DNA from 3 places in the Paenibacillus sp. FSL R7-0204 genome. Region 2 is predicted to be linked to each of the others. Evidence: riboswitches for the same ligand, from Rfam matches in the RefSeq annotation. Region 2 holds a riboswitch; each other region holds the start of a gene.
What was found. Region 2 has a riboswitch for cobalamin ahead of MKX42_RS29380 (S-layer homology domain-containing protein). Riboswitches for the same ligand answer to the same signal wherever they lie in the genome.
Positions count from the first base shown of each region.

Region 1: it holds a riboswitch for cobalamin, as region 2 does, so the genes downstream of both, MKX42_RS25095 (energy-coupling factor ABC transporter permease) here and MKX42_RS29380 (S-layer homology domain-containing protein) in region 2, are expected to answer to the same signal.
Region 3: it holds a riboswitch for cobalamin, as region 2 does, so the genes downstream of both, MKX42_RS31940 (anaerobic ribonucleoside triphosphate reductase) here and MKX42_RS29380 (S-layer homology domain-containing protein) in region 2, are expected to answer to the same signal.

Region 1 is NZ_JBBOCA010000001.1:5,731,686-5,734,961, reverse strand. It holds gene MKX42_RS25100 (ArsR/SmtB family transcription factor) at 37-969, opposite strand; cobalamin riboswitch at 1,109-1,302, shown strand; gene MKX42_RS25095 (energy-coupling factor ABC transporter permease) at 1,587-2,351, shown strand; gene MKX42_RS25090 (energy-coupling factor ABC transporter substrate-binding protein) at 2,351-2,644, shown strand; gene cbiQ (cobalt ECF transporter T component CbiQ) at 2,641-3,276, shown strand, end outside.
Region 2 is NZ_JBBOCA010000001.1:6,793,378-6,796,653, forward strand. It holds gene MKX42_RS29380 (S-layer homology domain-containing protein) at 1-1,838, opposite strand, end outside; cobalamin riboswitch at 2,047-2,240, opposite strand; gene MKX42_RS29385 (hypothetical protein) at 2,820-3,276, opposite strand, start outside.
Region 3 is NZ_JBBOCA010000001.1:7,366,517-7,369,792, forward strand. It holds gene MKX42_RS31930 (sugar phosphate isomerase/epimerase family protein) at 1-574, opposite strand, end outside; gene MKX42_RS31935 (MTH1187 family thiamine-binding protein) at 623-931, opposite strand; cobalamin riboswitch at 1,273-1,504, shown strand; gene MKX42_RS31940 (anaerobic ribonucleoside triphosphate reductase) at 1,846-3,276, shown strand, end outside.

The DNA.
Region 1 (3,276 bases), 1.1 Mb from region 2:
CTACCTACCTACCTTCTACACACCCTAATCTGGCTTTCATATAGAACCCGGCAAATCTGCCACACCATCCGTATAAAACAGCTCAAACACCAGATCCTCGTTGTAATTGCCGAAGCCTTTACCGAACAGGGTGAGGCCGCCGATGTGCTCGGCATCCTCCTCGACAGAGAGCCGGAAGGTCCATTGTTTGTTGCGGATGCCTACCTGATCCAGGGTGACCTCCGACAGCTTTTGCCCATCCATGTAGGTACCTGTCTGCGTAATCCGCAGCTGCTTGAGCAGGCCGTATTGGTTGGTGAGTGCGGGCCACCAGGCCGGGGTGTATTTTCCCGGATTATCTCCGTAGTCCCCAGGGCTGGTCCAGAAGCCAAGCGATTGTCCGTTCAGTGTGAAGGTAATATCCGACGGCCAGTTGTTGTTAATCGACGGGGCTTCGGAGGCAATCTCCATCGTGATGGCAAGCTCCTCCGGCTGCTGGCTCGACAGCAGGAAATTCGGGATTTTATACTCGACGAACCCCTTGCCGAACCAGAGAATCCCGGCATTCACGCGCTCCTGGTCCCAGAAATAACGGGGATCGTCAAAGTGCCCGATGACCCTCTCTGTCGTAGACAGTCCGCAGGTAGGCTCAATCTGGAAGTCGGAATAATGCCCCACCGGGATGTCCTTGCGGTACCCTCTGCGCGGAGTCCGGGCCTGCCTTGGAAAAACAATCTCTGCCCCGTCGGTGGCCAGTGTACAAATCTTTTGCAGCCCGCTTTTGCCGGGAGCCATATGGCTGCGGATCAGCCCGGCGGCTTCGAGCTTGCGCACATGCATGGTCATAATTGCACTGCTGAGCTTGAGGGCTGCAGCCAGCTCCTTCACGTTCATGGGCTTATCGGACAGCAGCCGCAGCATATGCAGGCGCACGGTACTGGACAGGGCCTCGTACACGGGCAGGGATTGTTCGGTTAGATCAAGTTTCATCGGATGCCTCCACGTTCAGGTTATATAGTTAATAATTATATTACTCAAATAAAATTTCTACAAGGGATGATTCGCCTCAGGACAGCTTTTCCAATTTATATCACAGACACGATAGGCCGAGTCCGTTATGATGTGAGATGAATTAGCGATGAAACAAGGTGCTCTTGCCGGATGCGGCAAGGGATAACAGGGAATCGGGTGCAACTCCCGAGCGGTCCCGCCACTGTATGGAAGAGCTGCACTTCATGAGGTCACTCGGGAAGCCCCGGGGAAGACGAAGCCTGCGGCGCCTGTATTCCAAGCCAGGAGACCTACCTTGTCGACGCACACCACGACCCTACGCGGATAGGAGCGGTGTACGGATGGGTTAATGAGAAGAGGCGTTCTGCCCGGATGGACCGGAGGAATCTTGAGTTTAGCGAGGACACCCGGTTTACAACTGCTGGCTACAAGGACACGGCCCATAGTAATGGGACGATGAGAAGCACCTTGTTTCGCTTGGCAGCGGCAGCGCGCTCTATCGAACTTGCCTGCGTACATACACTCCCACCCTTTAGGGTGGGTTTTTTGGGCTTTATGATCTGTAATGGGAAATTAACAAACATGGAGGGTGACAAATGAAAAAACACAGAGGGTGGAGCTTTGCGGCACTGGTTGCCGGATTTACGGTGTACTTTATGCTGAACGAACCGGGGACGGCCCGGGCGATGCACATTATGGAAGGATTCCTGCCGGTTGGCTGGGCGGTGTTCTGGTGGGCGGCGTTTATCCCGTTCTTTGTCCTGGGAATCTTCAAGCTGAGAGCCATGACCCGCGAGAATCCGGAGCTGAAGCTGCTGCTGGGCCTGGCCGGGGCGTTTACCTTCGTCTTGTCTGCACTCAAAATGCCTTCCGTGACCGGCAGCAGTTCCCACCCCACCGGTACCGGACTTGGTGCGGTAATGCTGGGGCCGTTGCCCATGAGCGTAATCGGCTCGATTGTCCTGCTGTTTCAGGCGCTGCTGCTGGCGCACGGGGGGATCACTACGCTCGGGGCCAATGCGTTCTCGATGGCGGTGGCGGGTCCTTTTGCCGGATATGCAGTGTATAAGCTGATGATGAAAATGCCGGATCGCGAGAGGCTGGCCTTGTTCTGTGCGGCTGCGGTGGCTGATCTGAGTACGTACGTAGTGACATCCTTCCAATTAGCGGTGGCTTTTCCGGCGGCGGATGGCGGCGTGCTGGCTTCTTTTCTCAAATTCGGGGGCATCTTTGCCGTGACGCAAATCCCGCTGGCCATCAGTGAAGGGTTGTTGACGGTACTGCTGTGGAACTGGCTGAAATCGTATAGCCCGAATGAATTGTCGCTTCTGAAACGCAAGGTGAACGGAGGAAGAGCCTAATGAGCAATAAATGGAAAAATGGTTTGATGCTGCTGGTTGTTATTCTGCTGGTCATTCTGCCGCTGCTGCTGGTTAATGGGGAATTCGGCGGGGCCGATGATGCGGCTGAAGGTGTGATTACCGAGATGAACCCTGACTATAAGCCTTGGTTCAAGCCGCTGACTGAGCTCCCGGGGGAGACGGAGAGTATGTTGTTCGCATTGCAGGCAGCGATTGGTGCCGGTGTGATCGGTTATACCCTGGGGCTGCTCAAGGGCAAGCAGGGCGGGGCGAAGCAGCATAGCAGCAAGTGATCCGGCGGATTGATGTTCTCTCCTACAATAATGCTCTGCGCCAGTTATCCCCGATGTGGAAAAGCTCGTTCGCAGCCCTGATGTTCCTGCTCTCTTACACCGTACATCCGGTCCTACAGGCTGCAATCACCCTATGGATGATGTCCTGGTGTGTTTTACAGGCCCGTATTCCCTTCCGTGCTTATGGCATGCTGTTCGGCACAGCGCTGCTGTTCTATGCGCTTAGCGTACCGGCGCTGCTCGTGGAATTCGGGCATCCGGCTGCGGGAGAGGCAGGGATATTCCCGCTTCCGGGACTGAACCTGCCGGTATATGTCACAGCGGCGGGACTTCAGCGGGCAGGGGAGCTGCTGGCCAGAATCTCTGCCTGCATGAGCTGTTTCTTCTTCCTGATGTTTACGACTCCGTTCAGTGAGCTTTTGCAGGTGCTGCGCAGGCTGCGGATGCCGCAGATTGTCCTGGAGCTGATGCTGATTATGTACCGCTTCCTGTTCTTGCTGAGTGATGCAGCGCATGGTCTGCTGCTGGCCCGCCGGTTGCGCGGAGGCCGCCGGGGCTATAAGGCCAGACTGAGGGAGACTGCGGCCATGGCAGGAGCGCTGTTCGGCAACACGATGCACCGGTATTACGGA
Region 2 (3,276 bases):
TTAACATCACTGAAGGCCCCAGCGGAAGCCGCCGCAGACGGCTCGTTCCCGGTTAAGCGCAGCAGCAGCGCTGCAAATTCAGCACGGGTAATATTCTTTTTCGGTGCAAACAGCAGACTGCCCTCACTCACACCATTCATCAGCTTGCGGTCATACGCCGTGTATACCGACTCCAGCGCCCAAGGCGAGATCGACTTCACATCGGCAAAATCCGGACGGTCCGCCGCCGCAGAAGCCACCGTTACCGGGACTGTATGACGCACGATGGCCGGGGTTTTATCCTTAAGATATCCTGTAACCGTCAGAGTGTATTTATTCGCTGGAAGACCACCAGCCACAACAGCCAGGCCCGCAGCATCTGTAACTGCCGTTTTGCCGCCGATGGTTACCTGTACGCCTGCTGACGGTGAAGTTACCGGATCGGAGGTGAAGGTCGCCTCATTCCAGACCCATTGCTTCTGGGTTACCTGCACCTTCAGATCTTGTCCAGGCTGCGGCTGTGCGGGAGTCACAGTTACAGCATCAACCACCTGCGTGTTGTCCCCGCCATAATAGACCACAATGCGGTCATTCTCCTCCAGCGCGAAGTCTCCCATCCCTACACTTGGATAGATCCATGCTCCGCCGCGTGCGACTACATACATCCAGCCATCATATCCGCCAAAAGTACCCGCAACCACGCCGCCGATCCCCGTCACATAATTGCCTGCTTCATTGACCAGGGCCAGGCGCTTGGCTGCTGCTGTCTTTTCCAGTGCCTTAAGCACATTTCCGGCGTACACGCTGCCCTCAGCCAACGTTCCATTCGGACCTTCAACTGTAACCGAGACACTTACCTGAGGATTCTTCACTGGTGTGCCGCTAAAATCAAAGAGCTTACCGCCTGTTCCAAACAGCTTGTACGCTACCAAAGCCTCCAGTGCCTGCTCCGTTGAGAGCGGATTGGAGCTGCCGCCCGCAGTGTGGACAAATCCGCCATCTGCTGCGCTGAAGCTCAGCAGCTTGCTGACCAGATTAATCTGGCCTTTCGTATACTCTGCTCCCGCCGGATCAATGCCGAAGGCAGACAGACCGATAATGGCCTGAGCTACACTCTCACTGCTCTCGCCATATCCGCCGTTCTTGTCCTGTGCCTTAGCCAGCCAGGCAGCCGCCCGCTGACCGGCAGTATTCACTGCTGCTTCCTGCTTATGTCCAGCCAGTGCGGTCAGCACCATCGCTGTCATATCCGGATCACTCGCACCCGTGGTCAGGGTGAAGCCGCCGTCCGGGTTCTGCTTCGCCAGAATCTCTGCCAGCAGCTTAGACTGTGTCCATTTCGCATTTGCCGGGATTGTATAACTGCCGGAATCCAATGCAAGCAGGGCATAGACCGGATTATTCAGCGTCTGGCCGGTAATTGCTTCGTGATTGTAGAGCTTCTCGATCAGGTTATAGCCTGCCACATTCGCCGGGTCGCCGCCCAGTGCCTTAACGGCAAGCGTGATCCGGGCATAGTCCGTAGCTCTGGCAAAAACCCCCTTAGCCTCAGCCACCTTACCCTCAAGCGCCTTCAGATAGCTGGCTGGAACCTTGTAGCCTGCTTGCGCAAGGCCAATCGCCTGCCAGTCCGACTGGACTCCGTTCTTCAGCATGAATTCTGCAGTAGCATAGACCGCAGCGGTTACGCTGGCTGCCTCACTTGCGGGCAGAGCGGATACCGCAGGTGCGGAAGTCACGCCTGCCTGTGCAGCAGCAGCTTGTCCTGCCGGGGCTACAGCTGCTCCAAGCAGTGCAAACAGCATAATGACAGCAAGTCCCAGCCGTGTGAACCTGGATGATAGAGAATGGTTTTTCATAACTAACCTCTTTCCTGAAATAGAATGGATAAATCCTGCTTCCTCCGCAAAGAGAGCAGCAACCTAAAGACCGCCCTGTGCAGGGCGGCCGGGGAAGAACTTTCGCACAGGGCGGCTGAAGGGAGCGATTGCTCTCCCACATTACATATAGCGTATACAGCCCTCGCCAATATCAGCATCTGCTCCACATTCTTACCCCCGAAGAATAGAAACAACATCAAAAAAGGCAGATCTCCTGGCTCATACTTCACCGCTTCCCCCGCCTTCCCATCCGAATTAGCAGACAGTGGCTCCTCAGGAGTTGCTCCGTATTTACAGTGGCGGGACCGCGCCGGACTCGCACCGGGCTTCCCTTTTAAGCAGATTCCTCTGTTAGACATAGCCCTGCCAGCTTCTGCTAGCGACAGCACGCGGTCTCTAAGGCAATCTGCACCTTTTCCTCAAGCTTATTAAATTTTAATATTCTCAAACCATCATATCGACTATCCCCCTGTATGTCTATAGACAAGCTATATCTATTCCAACTCCCCCAAGGCTCAGCCCATTCCGCACAAAAATCCTGAACAGCACATGCCCGCTCCCCCGGCACACCGTACTATTCAGGACTATAAAAAGTTACTCTTCTGCTGCTAATCAACACGTTGGCGGTACTAGCGGAGACAGCGGCAGCTGGCGATTGTATTATGTACATTAGAATTCGTGTAAAAGCAGCCGATAACGCATTCTGCTGCATTTCATACAATCGATTGTGGCAAATAACCCTCCGCCGGGCCAAATTCCCAAAATCTAATGTACCGAATACAACAGAACACCATATAAGGCTCGATATGCCTCATTCTAGTGTACAAAGTGCAATCGAGCAGCTTCTTTCGGACATCAGCGTACCATTAGGCTACAATTCACATATGTCGATTGAATTACTCTGAGCACTACCCGATCGCGTTAGTTAAAAGCTTACGCAGCCTGCTTATGGCCGCTGTGTTATTCCGCATCCGTGTCCGCTTCCGGGCTTGCGGAAGCGGATGGCTCCGCACTAGGCGCGGCTGTAGCTGTAGCTTCCGGAGCGCTGCCCGGATCTGCCGCCAGCTTCAGCGAGTATCTTCCGGCGGTGATCATATCGCCTGCCGCCAGCATCGCGCCTGCTGATAGCTCCACCGTAACCTCGTATACGCGTGACGGAGGAGTTCCCGCCGCCGCTGGAGAGGCGGCGGCTCCACTGTCCGCATCGCCGTCCGCTCCGGCTACTGCTTCACCCTTCGCATCACCGTCTGCTCCGGCACCTGCCTTACCGCTCGCATCACCGTCTGCTCCAGCACCTGCCTTACCGCTCGCATCGCCGTCCGCTCCGGCACCTGCCTCAGCCTTGGCATCGCCGTCCACTCCGGCACCTGCCTCAGCCTTGGCACCGCCGTCCACTCCGGCTCCTGCTTCACTCTTC
Region 3 (3,276 bases), 570 kb from region 2:
GCGGAACACGTCCGGCATACCGTGACACATAATGAGCCGGGTTGGCTCCGCCCCTGTGTACCCAGCCCAGATCAAATTCTGCCAGCATATGCTCCGCAGGAATCCGCTCCAGCCAGATATCGATGACAGCCTTGCCGTCAACCTTAGCGAATTCATAATCATGGTTGTGATAACCGTACTGCATCCCTGCCGCCCGGACCATCGCGGAAGCCTTCTCCAGGAATGGAATGATACTGGTCACATCGTCGATGGAGGGGTTGGGCGGAAGCGGTGCCGACGGGGTGATGATATATTGAATTCCCAGCTCCGCCGCGTATTCAATCTCCCGGGCCAATGCCCGCTCCATCTGATCCAGGCTGCTGAAGTCCAGACCCACATGCGCCGAAGGTGCTGCAAGACCCAGTTCATCCAGCCTGCGGCGCAGTGCCGCGGCAGTTACGCCGAAATATCCGGCGAATTCCACCACCTGGTATCCCATCTCTGCTACCTTGCCCAGTGTGTCGAGGAGATCCCGCTCCGTCTGGTCACGCAGTGTATACATTTGAATTCCGATCTGCCGCGCTGCTTCTGCCATGAAGAATCCGCTCCTTATCGTCATTTCTGGTTGGATACTATATTCACACTACTTCCCCTGAAGCTTGCGCTCTACGGATTCCAGCTTACTGCGGCTGGTTGAGGTCTTGTCACGCCGGTCGTCAATCTTGAGCGAGGTTGAGACTCTCTGCGCCCCGGCGGTGAACGGCGACTCATGCAGCGCTTCTACCGCAGCCAGAATCCGTGCTACCGGCCCCTCAATAATCGTACCCATGGAAGTAAGCTCATAGGTAATACCCTCCACCGTCTCCAGCACACGCTGCATCTCGGCCACATAGCTGCTGAGACTGGTGCTGCCTGTCCCAATCGGAATAACGGTCACTTCGCCAATTGCCATTGTGAACTGCCTCCTAATGATCTGATGTGCCTGCCTCTTACTTATCCTCTTATTGTAACGCTTCGCCAAGCTTGCCACAAATCGCCTGCCATCCTCTTTATTCTATATAATATCCGTCAAAATGATTACCAGGATTAGACGCACTCTATTTATGGATTCTTTGTGGCGTATTTTCGGAGATTTTATGAAAAATTCAAAGCAGATTCAGAGGAAAGTTGTGGATTACCTGTGGACTAACTGTGGATCAGCTGTGAGTAAAAGCGCCGAACCCGCTCCCCGTGCGGGATTGCAAAAAATCATTTACAAACACAATATATTGCGGTAGCTTTAATAGATAACAACAAAATATAGTAGAAACGGGTGTTTCACCCCTTGTAGTAGAGGTGCGACTTAATAGGGAAGCGCGGTGCAAAACCGCTGCGGTCCCGCCACTGTAACCGGATGCTCCCTGGGTGCGATGCCCCTGGGCCGCATTCTCCGGCTCATTGCCACTAAGGGGCGGAATAAGCCCCCCGGGAAGGCGCCGGAGGAGTTGCCGGAAGCCAGGAGACCTGCCCTGTTTCGGTGGCACCGCTTAGACTCCTGCGAGGAACAGGGGAGGTGTCCGTATGCGGCCTGCAATAGCAGAGTTAGCCTTCCGTCAATCGGGCCAGAGGCTGCCGATACCTGAGGACGATCGTGGATTATCTTCAGGTATCGGCTCTGCGGAATATACAAGAACGGGCGTAAGCTATTCGCCCCGTGTCTGCTCGTATGTTCCACCCAGACCACAGGCAAATTTCCGCTTTCCGGATCTTTGCATCATGCATTCGGGCATTTCCGGCCTTCCCGGCCGGGGGTGCTTTTTTACTGATGTCCTGACCATTCTATGATACATATTACGCTTACAATACCCGAGAGGAGAGAGTTATATAATGACGCTGCTGGAGAAACGTTATAACGAAGGACAAGCTGCACAGGAGGATCTTTTGGAAGAGGTTATTCATCTGGGACGGGATATTATCGACAGCCGGGATCTGGATCTGCTGCGCGAGAACGCCAACCTGAACGGGGAGAGCTTCTCCGGCAAAATGAGCAAATTCGGCAGTGAATACTCCAAATGGTATGCCCGCAACTTCACCATGCCGCCACAGCTGGTACAGGCTACCCTGGATAATGTCGTCTATGTACATGACCTTGATCAATACGCCATTGGAACCACGAACTGCATCTTCATTCCGTTTGAACGCCTTCTCCGTGAAGGCTTCAACACCGGCAACGGCAGCGTACGGCCTCCTAACTCGATTATGACGGCGATGTCGCTGGTGGCGATTATTTTCCAGTCACAGCAGAATGCGCAGTACGGCGGCGTATCCGCCAACAAGCTGGATTATGATCTGGCTCCTTATGTGACCAAATCCTTCTCCAAGCTCTTCCGCAAAGGTCTGGAGTATTTTGAGGAGAATGCAGAATTATCTGAACTTGGTGAGATTACGATGAGCCGCAGCGATCTGGCTGAGCAGTATCCGCGCGCCTTCCGTTTTGCCCTGAAGGAGACGCAGAGCGAGACCCAGCAGGCCGCAGAAAGTATGGTACATAACCTGAATACGATGTCCAGCCGCTCCGGCGGCCAGATTCCTTTTACCAGCATCAACTACGGCACCTGCACCTCCCCGGAGGGCCAGCTTGTGATCAGCTCGCTGCTGACGGCTACGATGAACGGACTGGGCAGCGGGGAGACGCCGGTGTTCCCGATTCAGATTTTCAAATGCAAGCAAAGCATCAACCAGCAGCCGGGTGATCCTAACTACGAGCTGTTCCTGAAGGCAGCGGAGTGCTCGGCGCGCAGATTGTATCCGAACTTCGCCAACTTGGACGCTCCGCTGAACATGCAGTATTACGATCCTACTGACCCGGATACCGAGTTCGCTACGATGGGTTGCCGGACCCGTGTGCTCGGCGACCGCTTCGGACGCAACCACTGCTCCGGCAAAGGTAACCTGTCCTTCAACACGCTCAACCTGGTGCGTCTTGGACTGGCCCACGGTACGATAACCGGCCGCCGCCTCGCTGCTGATGAAGAAGGGTTCTTTGATGATCTCAATCACTATATGGATATTGCGCTCGACGGTCTGCTGCACCGCTTCCGTATCCAGGCTTCCCAGAAGGCCAAAGCCTCCGATTTCATGATGCGGGAAGGCGTCTGGGAGGGCGGCGAGCAGCTTGCCCCTGATGACAGCGTAGGCGAATTGCTAAAGCACGGCAGTCTGTCGCTGGGCTTCATTGGAATGGCCGAATGCATGAAAGCCATGTACGGCAAGCACCACGGCGAAGATATGGAGATCCATGCCAAGGCTGTAGCCATC